2 regions of the Lysinibacillus sp. FSL L8-0126 genome follow, and region 1 is predicted to be linked to the other one. Evidence: a T-box and tRNA genes for the amino acid it is inferred to sense, from the RefSeq annotation. Region 1 holds a T-box; the other holds one or more tRNA genes.

Evidence for each region. The T-box of region 1 lies ahead of tyrS (tyrosine--tRNA ligase). A T-box ahead of a tRNA ligase gene usually reads a tRNA of that ligase, here a tRNA-Tyr.
Region 2: it encodes a tRNA-Tyr, which carries the amino acid that the T-box ahead of tyrS (tyrosine--tRNA ligase) is inferred to sense. The anticodon was not compared.

The regions. Positions count from the first base shown of each region.
Region 1 covers NZ_CP152028.1:2,715,527-2,722,116, reverse strand. Annotated here, with positions in the region: gene MHI34_RS13395 (MFS transporter) at 1-181, opposite strand, end outside; gene MHI34_RS13390 (MarR family transcriptional regulator) at 272-820, opposite strand; gene MHI34_RS13385 (iron-containing alcohol dehydrogenase) at 1,361-2,566, shown strand; gene MHI34_RS13380 (cobalamin-binding protein) at 2,711-3,514, shown strand; gene tyrS (tyrosine--tRNA ligase) at 3,572-4,840, opposite strand; T-box leader at 4,926-5,134, opposite strand; gene MHI34_RS13370 (transglycosylase domain-containing protein) at 5,237-6,590, shown strand, end outside.
Region 2 covers NZ_CP152028.1:1,731,539-1,738,128, reverse strand. Annotated here, with positions in the region: gene cdaA (diadenylate cyclase CdaA) at 1-14, opposite strand, end outside; gene MHI34_RS08450 (anti-sigma factor) at 164-790, opposite strand; gene sigW (RNA polymerase sigma factor SigW) at 804-1,367, opposite strand; gene rocF (arginase) at 1,501-2,406, opposite strand; tRNA gene MHI34_RS08435 (tRNA-Lys) at 2,592-2,664, opposite strand; tRNA gene MHI34_RS08430 (tRNA-Gln) at 2,679-2,753, opposite strand; tRNA gene MHI34_RS08425 (tRNA-Tyr) at 2,768-2,851, opposite strand; tRNA gene MHI34_RS08420 (tRNA-Val) at 2,867-2,942, opposite strand; tRNA gene MHI34_RS08415 (tRNA-Glu) at 2,999-3,073, opposite strand; tRNA gene MHI34_RS08410 (tRNA-Asn) at 3,188-3,264, opposite strand; gene MHI34_RS08405 (acyl--CoA ligase) at 3,534-5,120, shown strand; rRNA gene rrf (5S ribosomal RNA) at 5,248-5,363, opposite strand; rRNA gene MHI34_RS08395 (23S ribosomal RNA) at 5,554-6,590, opposite strand, start outside.

The DNA.
Region 1 (6,590 bases):
CAAATGAAAAAACACTTGATGTAAAACCTGCTTTAGACAATGAAATATGAAAATAATCACTGAATAAACTAATAAGAGGTATTGTTAAATAGAGGCTCGACATCACCACCATACCTGTCCAGGCTAAAATAGTTGTCATTAAAGTATAATTTGCGCGATTTCCTGAAATTACAATGTTCATTAAATAAATCACCCTTTTAGTTTGATTAGCTTATAGTTAGATAATCTAATTAAACAACTAAAAATTAAACTGTATCAATATAGCTACAGTTTAACGTTCCACCTTTAGTTTTCTTTGTATAGATTTTAATAATTTACTCACTAATTTCTCGAATACTTTTCGTTCATCAGGTTCCAAATCGATTAAATTAGAAGCACATGACGACCAATAAGTCGGTAAAACCTCAGCGATAAAAGTACGCCCTTCATCAGTTAAACTTACATAGATCTTCCTCCGATCTTCTTTACTATGATTCCGTACAACAAGATTTCTCTTTTCTAGCCAATCCAGCATTGATGTTGCTGATGCCCTCGTAATTCCCAATCGTTTAGCTAAAGCAGACGGAGTCGCACGTCTCTCTTCATGTAGTGTCAGCAATAGTAATAAGTCCAATTTACTTTCTGTAATTCCAAAAGGAGCTAACTCATTGTCTGTTACATCTAAAACATGATCACTTAACCATAACAACATTAATCCCAATTTTGCATCTTCTTGATTTGTCTCACTTGAAGAGGACGCCTGAATCAGTTCAATATATGGCTCTACCCCTAATACTGGTAAATCATCTTCATTCGTGTACGTTTTCTTAAGTTTTGTCATTGAATCACCTTTTAATTAGATTATCTAACTATTAACCATTCTAACTATAAAATTAATCTAATGCAAGAACTTTTATTTCCACAAATTTCTTCAAAATAAAGCCACTATTTTTTAGCGCAGACGTATTTCATTATAACGAACAATAATTATTCCCCTCTCATATGATGACAATCTTATGTACTTTAAAATAGTAATTACACCGTTTCAAAATAACATAATCACTACCTTAATAATAAAAACAAAATATCAGTTATTTACTATTCAACTACTCATAAAAATAGAACCATTTTCTAAAAAATATATTTTACTTTCATAGTAAAATATTTTTCAAACTACATTAAATTCAATATTCTTATACAAAACTACTTTCTAAACACCCTTTCAACACCTTAACTTTTTTGTGAAATAATAACATAAATAAAATGAACAATTTTAATAAAAATACGAGTTGAACTTTTACAAAAAATAGAATACGATGAATTCCGAAAGGTGGTTCACCATCATTCAAGCAATAATAATTTTTTAAAAGGGGTTGGAAATATGTCAGACGTTCTAAAGCAATTTGTTATGCCGAAAACAAACTTATTTGGACCTGGAGCAATTCAAGAAGTTGGTAAACGCTTAAACGATTTAGAAGTGAAAAAGACATTAATCGTAACAGATGAGGGATTACACAAATTAGGTCTCTCAGAACAAATTGCAAACATCATTACAGCTGCTGGAATCGATGTAGCAATTTTCCCTAAAGCAGAACCAAATCCAACAGATCAGAATATTGAAGATGGTGTAGCAGTATATCATGCTGAAAACTGCGATTCCATTGTTTCTCTTGGAGGAGGCAGCGCACACGATGCAGCAAAAGGTATCGGACTTATTGCTTCGAATGGTGGACGCATTCATGACTATGAAGGCGTTGACAAATCACAAAATCCATTGGTGCCATTAATTGCAATCAATACAACTGCTGGGACAGCAAGTGAAATGACTCGATTCACAATTATTACAGATACAGCACGTAAAGTGAAAATGGCCATTGTTGACAAACATGTAACACCGTTATTATCCATTAATGACCCCGAGCTTATGATTGGCTTACCACCGGCTCTAACTGCGGCTACTGGCGTAGATGCATTAACACATGCGATTGAATCCTTTGTTTCTACTAATGCTACGCCAATTACAGATGCATGTGCTGAAAAAGTACTTCAACTCGTTCCTGAATTTTTACCGCGTGCTTATGCGAACGGTGCTGATTTAGAAGCGCGTGAGCAAATGGTGTATGCTCAATTTTTAGCAGGAATGGCCTTTAATAATGCATCGCTTGGCTACGTGCATGCGATTGCTCATCAATTAGGTGGCTACTATAATTTACCACATGGCGTGTGCAATGCTATTTTATTGCCACATGTTTGCCGCTACAATGTAACAGCACGTACAGAACGCTTTGCTCGTATCGCTGAATTATTAGGAGAGAATGTGGAAGGATTAAGTAAACGTGATGCCGCTGAAAAGGCTATTACAGCTATTGAAAAGCTATCACAAGATTTAAATATTCCTAGCGGCTTCCGTGCATTGGGTGCAAAAGATGAGGATATCGAAATCTTAGCGAAAAATGCAATGCTGGATGTTTGTGCTGAGACTAACCCTCGTAAAGCAACACTAGAGGATATTAAACAAATCATTACTAATGCAATGGGGCCTCTTGCGAAAAAAGAGGAGTCACTCGAAGCGGTTGTCCTTTCTTAATCGAGGAATTCATATAAGCCTACCATGACAATAGATGGAGAAAACGCTTGTTTTCTCCACTTTTTTATAGGTTCAGTATACATACATTGTCTATACTAGAAACTCTCGCTATACTTTTCTTAAAAAGAATAGGAGAAAAACGATATGCGTTTAATTTCAATTTGTCCTAGCAATACAGAATTAGTCGCTTATTTAGGGCTGACAGACCAGCTCATTGGTGTCGATGATTTTTCTGATTGGCCAGCTACGGTTAAAGATTTACCACAGCTTGGACCAGATTTATCCATTAATATGGATGCATTAGAGGCATTACAGCCTGATCTTGTCCTAGCTTCCTTAAGTGTGCCTGGGATGGAAAGAAATATTGAAGCATTGAAAGAAAGAAAGATTCCCCACATCATTTTTAATGCAAACTCACTAGAGGAGATTGCTCAGGACCTTCTGACACTTGGAAGAGCTTGTTATGTGGAAAAACATGCACAGGCCATCGCCGAACAATACATGGATTCTATCGAAAAGATGCGTTCCATTGCACAGACTATCCAAAAGAAACCTACTCTTTATTGGGAATGGTGGCCCAATCCTATTTTTACACCAGGAAAAATAAACTGGCTTACGGAAATTAGTGCTATTGCAGGTGGGGTTAATTTATTTCAAGATGTAGATCTTGCCAGTGTTCAAACGGATTGGGCAGATGTCGTTGAGCGAAAGCCCGACTACATTATGATGGCTTGGGTAGGTGTAGCATTTGAGCGTATACAGCCTGCTAATTTATTAAAACGTCCACATGCTAAAGAGCTACATGCCGTTCAAATGAAACAGCTTCACGTAATGGAAGAATGGCTGTATTGCCGCCCCTCTCCACGGCTGATCGAAGGTGCCATAAAGCTTGCGAACCTATTGCATCCTAAAGAATATAAACAGATAAAACCTCCAAGTTTCTTATAAATGAAAAAAAGCAACATTCCCCTGAACAAGAGGATGTTGCTTTTTCATTTATAGAAATTAAACGAACTTCACCATATGATATTTTTTCTTCCCACGACGCACAATGCTGAATGCATCCTCTAAACGGTCCTTGGCATCGAATACATATTCTAAGTCCGTCACCTTCTCACCATTTACACTAATCGCACCATTTGATACGTCCTCACGGGCTTGACGTTTTGAGGATGAGATCCCCGCTTCCACAAGAAGGTCTACAATATTTTTGTCCTCTTTAGCCATTTCAATAGAAGGAACATCTTTAAATGCATCCTTCATTTCTTCAGCTGAAAGTGCTTTTAAATCCCCTGAGAATAAAGCTGCTGTAATACGAATGGCTTGCTCTAATGCCTCTTGACCATGAATTAAACGAGTCATTTCTTCTGCAAGTGCTTTTTGAGCCTTACGTAAATGTGGTTCTTCTTCTACAGAGACAGCTAATGCTTCAATTTCTTCACGGGAAAGGAACGTAAAGATTTTTAAGTATTTGATCACATCTGCATCAGCAGCATTGATCCAGAATTGGTAGAACTCATATGGAGATGTTTTCTTACTATCTAACCATACAGCACCACCTGCTGTTTTACCGAATTTTGTGCCGTCTGCTTTCGTTACTAAAGGAATCGTAATTCCGAATGCTTTCGTTTCTTCCTCATGTGTTTTACGAATAACTTCTAAGCCTGTTGTAATATTACCCCATTGGTCAGAGCCACCTACTTGTATACGACAATTGTAGTGATTGTATAAATGATTGTAATCAATACCTTGGATTAACGTGTATGCAAACTCTGTAAAAGAGATTCCTGTGTCTAGACGAGAAGCAATCGTATCCTTTGCTAACATGTAGTTTACGTTAATTAATTTACCGTAATCACGTAAAAATTCAATTGTATTGATATTGCCAATCCAGTCGCGGTTGTTCACAAGCTGTGCACCGTTGCCATCTTCTGCAAAATCAAAAATACGTTCTAATTGGCTACGGATTCCTTGGACATTTTTATCGATTTGCTCTACTGTTTGTAATTGGCGCTCTTCTGAACGACCAGATGGGTCACCTATCATCCCTGTTGCACCACCAACAAGTAAAATTGGACGGTGACCAGCTTTTTGGAATCGACGAAGTGTTAACAATGGAACAATATGTCCTATATGCATGGAGTCTGCTGTTGGATCTACTCCACAGTACAAGGATACTGATTGCTCATCTAATAATTTTGCCATGCCTTCTGCATCTGTTTGTTGGTATAGCAAACCACGCCATTCTAAATCTTGTAATAATTCGTTTGTCATATTAATTCCTCCTAAAAATGGTTGAAATGCGTTACGTGTATGGGCTTATTTAAATAAAAAAAGTCCCTACACGCAAATAATTGCATGCAGGGACGTTAAGTTACAAACTAACGCGGTACCACCCGGCTTGAAGATGTCATCCATCTTCCACTTCATTCAACCGCCTTTATCGCAGGCGCACACGTCTAAGCTCCAAGCACGTAATTCGTCTCTACACTATGACCAGTTTTCACCAACCACTGGCTCTCTAAACAGGGAATATAGATACTACTGCAAACTCTTCATCACTAGAAAACTATAAACATAATTCTATACGAATCTATTTCAAAGTCAATAACTATGTTCGAGCTAAAACATTATGTGCTATAATAGACAAGATTTTAGGAGGTCGATACATTGAAAGATTGGATTGAAAAAATCAATGCGAAGATCGATGAATTACTTGAACAAAAATGGATGAAGAAATTACGTATTTCAGGTAGTGTTACCTGGAACTTATTTTTACTATTTTTAGTCTTTGCATTGGTGGGCACTGTATTTGTCGGATCAGTTGGAGCTGGGTATTTCGCTTCTCTCGTAAAAGAAGAGCCATTACGCTCAAAAGAAGAGTTGCGCAATCAAATTTTTAGTTATGAAGAAACCAGTGAAATTTATTTTGCCAACGATATTTATATTGGGAAGTTACGGACAGATTTGGATCGCCGTGAAACATCACTTAGCAATGTAGCACCAGATGTTGTGAATGCTGTTCTAGCAACAGAAGATGAATATTTCCGCGATCATAACGGCATAGTACCAAAGGCGGTTGTTCGTGGTTTATTACAAGATGTCACTAACTCTGCTACGCAAACAGGTGGATCTACCCTTACTCAACAGCTTATTAAAAACCAAGTACTAACAAACGAAGTATCCTATGAACGTAAAGCTAAGGAAATCTTACTGGCAATGCGTTTAGAACATTTTATGACGAAGGAAGAAATATTAGAGGCTTACTTAAATATTATTCCGTACGGTCGTAACTCTTCAGGTCGAAATATCGCTGGTGTTGAAACAGCCGCTGAAGGGATTTTTGGTGTGAAAGCTAAAGAATTATCTCTTCCACAAGCTGCTTACATAGCTGGTATTCCACAGGCACCATTTGCCTACACACCTTTTACGAATACAGGTGAACTGAAAAGTGAAGAAGCTTTAAAGCCGGGTATTGATCGTATGAAAACGGTACTATATCGTATGAAAGAAGCTGGTTATATTGACGACGCGCAATACAAAGAAGCTTTAGATTATGATATAGCGGCAGATTTCCGCGGACCAGAAATGCGTGCGGAGGATCGTTACCCATGGCTAACATATGAGCTTGAAGCTCGTGCAAAAGAAATTATTGCAGAGAAACTAGCAAAAGAAGATGGGGTTGACCCAGAACGATTAAAAGCAGAAAAAAAACTAAAGGATAAATACACAATTTTAGCAGATCGTGATGTTCGTTCAAAGGGCTATCGTATTTACTCAACCATTAATAAAGATATGTATGATTCCATGCAAAAGGCCGCGAAGGACTTCCAGTATTACGGTCATACGTATACTGGTAAAGGAAAAGATCCTGTCACTGGTGAAGAAATAGATATTGAGATGCCTGTACAAGTGGGCAGTATTTTAATAGAAAATACTACAGGGAAAATTTTAAGCTTTGTCGGTGGTCGAGACTTTAAAACAACACAAGTAAACCACGCTACACAGGCTTTTCGCTCTAACG
Region 2 (6,590 bases), 980 kb from region 1:
TCGATAATTTGCACGTGGCATCCCCCACTTTTCATTGCGAATCCATACACATTCAAGTATATCACATTCTTAACAAATGTAACTTTTTTCAAATAAAAAGTCTACTCATAAGAGTAGACCTTTCAGCCTCTCACGTGCACTATTTTTTAGGACGTATAGAGTGTTATTTAGTTTCATCTTTTTCCTCAAATGTCATGGCCGTTTTTACAGAATTTTTAATCGTATACCATAACCATTCAAATACTTCGTCAATTTCCTCAATTTTGCCTGAAACTACCGCTGAAGACGCCATATATTGCCCGTTAATTACTGTGACATTGCCATCAACTTCACCTTCAACAACCAAATCACCATTTTTAACAACAATATCGCCCTTCACTACTTCTCCTTCAGGTACAATCACCGTTTGACCATCAACAACTAAGTTCGGTTGTTTGGTCACTGAAAAATGCTGGTCATCCATAAAGCTACCCATCAATGTAGCACTCATGAATAAGCAAAATACTGCTGCTGCCACAAAGAACGGATGCCGGCGTATCCATTTTTGTATACCTACTCGACTTTTTGGTTTTGGTAAACGAGCCATCACTGCTGCTTCAAAATCCGGAGGCGCTGTAATATGGGAAGCACTCTTCACAAAGGCGATTGTTTCACTCAATTCTTGCATCAACTGTTTACAATCATTACATGTATGCAAGTGTTGTTTCAACTCTTGCTCATGCTCACGACTAATGTCACCGTCTAAATAATCATGCATATAGTCTATAATATGCTCTGGACAAGTATTCATGACGCTCCCCCTCCTACAGATTGTTTAATTGCTTACGTAATGCCTCACGTCCGCGGTGAATCCTCGTTTTCACCGTTCCAAGCGGCATATCTAAAATCTCGCTAATCTCTTGTAACGATAACTCTTCTATATATTTCAATACTATAACCGAACGGTATTTATCCGGCAATCGTCCAATTTCATATTGAATGCGATCTTGCAGCTCCATTTGCTCTAACTGCTCCTCTGGTAGCTGGTCGTCTGCTGCGATTTGCGAATACATATCAAGCCCTTCTGTACCAGCTACTTCTGCATCTAAATAATAATCCGGTTTCTTTTTGCGAATACGATCAATGCAGAGGTTTGTCGCTATGCGATAAAGCCACGTCGAAAACTTTCTTTTCTGATCAAAAGTATGCAAATTCATATAAGCACGCACAAAAGCTTCTTGAGCAATGTCTTCAGACTCTTGTTTGTTGCCTAACATTCGATAGCATACTTGGTACAGTTTGTGCTGATAGAGACTCACAATATCGGCAAATGCGTTTTGATCGCCTTTAAGCACTTGTTTTATTCTCTTGTTTACTAACGCATCCATTGTGTTGACTTCTCCACCTTTACAACTGTCTTATACTATACGACCCATCGATAAGAAAAGTTTCGTTTTAATTCAATTATAACAAAAGATTTTTATGCAATGTGGCAACAGGCAATTTTTTGTCAAATTTTCTTTAAACTAGTGTCTCTCCGAATAAAGATCCCATTAATGCAACAGCCACATTTGCTGTTGTATTCTTCTCATCTAAAATTGGGTTTACTTCTACAAACTCTGCTGATGTTAACATCCCTGATTCTTGTAACATTTCCATTGCTAAATGACTTTCTCGATACGTAATTCCTCCAGGAACGGGTGTACCAACTCCTGGCGTGTAAAGCGGATCTAAGCCATCTAAATCAAGTGATAGATGTAATCCATCAACATTACGTTCTTTCAAGTAAGCAAGTGCATCTTCCATGACACGCGTCATACCAAGTCGATCAATCTCGTGCATTGTATATACTTTAATCCCTTGTTGACGAATTAACTCACGCTCACCAGGATCTACTGAACGAGCTCCGATAATAATAACGTTCTCTGGTTTAATTTTCGGTGCATAATTACGAATTTGCACTAATCGCTCATGACCTAGTCCAATACTAACTGCTAATGGCATCCCATGGATGTTGCCAGATGGTGTTGTTTCAGGTGTATTTAAATCTGCATGAGCATCATACCAAATAACGCCAAGATTTTTATAATGCTCACCTAATCCAGCTAGTGTGCCAATAGCAATACTATGGTCTCCGCCAAATACAAGTGGGAACTTATTTTGTTCTATTACTTCATGCACGCTATTAGCTAAAGCCGTGCTAACATCTACAACTTCCTCTAAATTCAGTAATTTCTCATCGACAGGTGCGTCTGCAAGTTTTTGACTGACACGAATATCCCCTTGGTCTTGTACTTCATGTCCAATAGCCTCCAAACGTTCCACAACGCCTGCATAGCGAATTGCACTTGGCCCCATATCTACACCACGACGTGTTTGTCCATAATCTGTTGGTACTCCAATAATAGAAATATTAAGTTTATTCATGTTTTTATACCCCCTAAAAGTTATAATATTATTGTAAAGCCTAGATACCACTTGGCTCAACTAGACAAAAAAGTGCATATTTATTCAATTTTTGATAACATAAAAAAATCTCCTACTGTTTTCAGTAAGAGATTAGTTATCTATAGTTATTATAACACTTTTGAATATACTTTATTCTAAAAAAGTGAGCCATGAAGGACTCGAACCTTCGACCCTCTGATTAAAAGTCAGATGCTCTACCAACTGAGCTAATGGCTCGTAAAAAAGAAAAATGGCTGGGGTACTAGGATTCGAACCTAGGCATGACGGAATCAAAATCCGTTGCCTTACCGCTTGGCTATACCCCAATCATTTATAAAACTGGTGGAGGGGGACGGATTCGAACCGCCGAACCCTAAGGAGCGGATTTACAGTCCGCCGCGTTTAGCCACTTCGCTACCCCTCCGAAATAACACAATAATGGTGGAGGATGACGGGCTCGAACCGCCGACCCTCTGCTTGTAAGGCAGATGCTCTCCCAGCTGAGCTAATCCTCCATAGAAACAGGTGTTATATCACAGTTTATTTTTCTTTATAAAGCCTATGTTTTAAATGGTGACCCCTACGGGATTCGAACCCGTGTTACCGCCGTGAAAGGGCGGTGTCTTAACCACTTGACCAAGGGGCCAGTATCACGTCTCAAACAAGACAAGATTTATAATAACATCATTTCTTAATAGTTGCAATACTTTTTTATAACTTTTTTTATGTATAACAGCTTCTTAAAAATGGGCAAAAAAAATGGCTCCGAAGGCAGGACTCGAACCTGCGACAACCTGATTAACAGTCAGGTGCTACTACCAACTGAGCTACTTCGGAACGATACTATTCACTTCGGGTTTAAACAACCTCTTAAGTACATTTATTATTATAGCAAGCATTATAAATTATGCAACATATTTTATGAAAATTTTTATATTTTTTGTCGAAGTAGGTTTAAAAATTAATCCAAAAGCATAATAGTTCTCTATTAAATCTAATATTTCTATTTTGCGTGCTAAATATTCTTGCTGTATATTATTGCAATTGTTAAAATAAAAATAGTTTTAAGAATTTTCTATCAAATTTCCTGGGGGAGGAATATTCGGATGGTAACAAATGATTTAATTGCACCTGAATTTTATAATATCACAGAGGAATTAGAAAAGTTTTCACAAGATAGTGATCGCCAAGCAATACGCTGGTTAAATACGCAACAAGAGAGACGAACAGTTTCCTATGTAGAGCTTGTCCAAAAAATGAATCAATACGCAAATGCTTTTACAGAGACAGGACTTCGAAAGGGAGATCGCGTTCTAGTTATTATTCCTCGCCTACCAGAAGCCTATTTTGTTTTTCTTGGCTGTTTAAAGGCTGGCATCGTGCCTATTTCATGTTCAGAAATGCTACGTGCAAGTGACTTAGAATATCGCATGGAGCACTCTTCTGCTAGTGCAGTTATTGCCTATGAAGCATTTACAGGTGAGGTTGACCAAATTTCTTCTACTGTAGACACATTAAAGAACAAATTAGTTATTGGTACTGCAAAAGGCGATTGGGCTTCTTTAGATGTACTGGCAAGCACACAGCCAACTACATTTACAGCAGTAGCTACTAAACGTGATGACATGGCGTTCCTTTCCTATACATCTGGGACAACTGGGAAACCTAAAGGTGTAGTACATTCACATGGCTGGGGATATGCGCATATTCGAACAGCTGCTTCAAAATGGCTCTGCGTACGTGAAGGCGACTTAGTATGGGCTACAGCAGCTCCTGGCTGGCAAAAATGGATTTGGAGCCCTTTCTTATCTACAATCATGCTCGGTGCTACTGCATTTGTTTATCATGGTGGATTCGATGCAAAAACGTACCTTCAGCTCATACAAGATGAAAAAATAAATGTCCTTTGCTGCACACCAACTGAATATCGTATTATGGCGAAAATTGATAATTTGCAAGACTATAATCTTTCATCCCTCCGTAGTGCAGTCTCTGCTGGTGAACCGTTAAATCGCCCAGTCATTGAAACATTTATGAATCGTTTCAGGCTAAAAGTACGTGATGGCTATGGACAGACAGAGAATACATTATTAATTGGTACACTCGAAAACACTGAATTACGCCCTGGATCCATGGGTGTTCCAACTCCAGGTAATATTGTACGTATTATCGACAATGAAGGAAATGAAGCACCTGTAGGAGAGGTTGGCGATATTGCCATCCACAAATCCTCACCAGCTCTATTTAAGGAGTATTACAAAGAGCCAGAACGAACGCAAGCTGCATTTCGCGGTGATTGGTATATTACTGGTGATCAAGCAAAATGTGATGAAGATGGTTATTTCTGGTTTGAAGGTCGTGGAGATGACATTATTATATCTTCTGGTTATACGATCGGTCCATTCGAAGTTGAAGATGCATTAAACAAACATGAAGCTGTACAAGAATGTGCAGTTGTTGCTGCACCAGATGAAATTAGAGGCCATATTGTGAAGGCCTTTGTTATCCTACGAGAGAGCTTCAAAGAGCGAGATGAAGCCGAGTTAACAAAGGAGTTACAAGAGCATGTAAAGGCGTTAACAGCACCGTATAAATACCCTCGTAGTATTGTTTTTATTGATGAGTTACCAAAAACAACATCCGGAAAAATTCGCCGCATTGAACTACGAGCTGCCACTGTTCAAACACATTAAATATCAAAAAAGAAGGCATTCCACTTAAGGCATGCCTTCTTTTTTATATTTTTATAAATCATCTCAATTTATTAGTTAGCTTAAGTAAAAAAAGCCACTACTGAGTGTATCAGCAGCGACTTTTTGCGCCTAGCGACGTCCTACTCTCACAGGGGGAAGCCCCCAACTACCATCGGCGCTAAAGAGCTTAACTTCCGTGTTCGGTATGGGAACGGGTGTGACCTCTTTGCCATCATCACTAGACTATGGTCGACCTTCAATACACGGCGTATTACTGCGTCAGCTGCTCTCGTTCAATCAGTCACGTACAGAAGTACGCTCCTTCAATCACTCGTTTGCTTCCTTGTTCTACTTGTGTCTTGAAGCTCTTTTTTTATTGAAAGTTTTGTTCTTTCAAAACTGGATAAACGGTTCATTGAATGTTTCAAACGTTTTGGTTAAGTCCTCGATCGATTAGTATTCGTCAGCTCCATGTGTCACCACACTTCCACCTCGAACCTATCTACCTCATCGTCTTTGAGGGATCTTACTTACTTGCGTAATGGGAAATCTCATCTTGAGGGGGGCTTCATGCTTAGATGCTTTCAGCACTTATCCCGTCCACACATAGCTACCCAGCGATGCCTTTGGCAAGACAACTGGTACACCAGCGGTGTGTCCATCCCGGTCCTCTCGTACTAAGGACAGCTCCTCTCAAATTTCCTACGCCCACGACGGATAGGGACCGAACTGTCTCACGACGTTCTGAACCCAGCTCGCGTACCGCTTTAATGGGCGAACAGCCCAACCCTTGGGACCGACTACAGCCCCAGGATGCGATGAGCCGACATCGAGGTGCCAAACCTCCCCGTCGATGTGGACTCTTGGGGGAGATAAGCCTGTTATCCCCGGGGTAGCTTTTATCCGTTGAGCGATGGCCCTTCCATGCGGAACCACCGGATCACTAAGCCCGTCTTTCGACCCTGCTCGACTTGTAGGTCTCGCAGTCAAGCTCCCTTGTGCCTTTACACTCTACGAATGATTTCCAACCATTCTGAGGGAACCTTTGGGCGCCTCCGTTACCTTTTAGGAGGCGACCGCCCCAGTCAAACTGTCCGCCTGACACTGTCTCCTGCCCCGCTAAGGGGCATGGGTTAGAATTTCAATACAACCAGGGTAGTATCCCACCGACGCCTCCTTCGAAGCTGGCGCTCCGAGATCTCTGGCTCCTACCTATCCTGTACAAGTTGTACCAAAATTCAATATCAGGCTACAGTAAAGCTCCACGGGGTCTTTCCGTCCTGTCGCGGGTAACCTGCATCTTCACAGGTACTATAATTTCACCGAGTCTCTCGTTGAGACAGTGCCCAGATCGTTACGCCTTTCGTGCGGGTCGGAACTTACCCGACAAGGAATTTCGCTACCTTAGGACCGTTATAGTTACGGCCGCCGTTTACTGGGGCTTCAATTCGCAGCTTCGCTTGCGCTAAC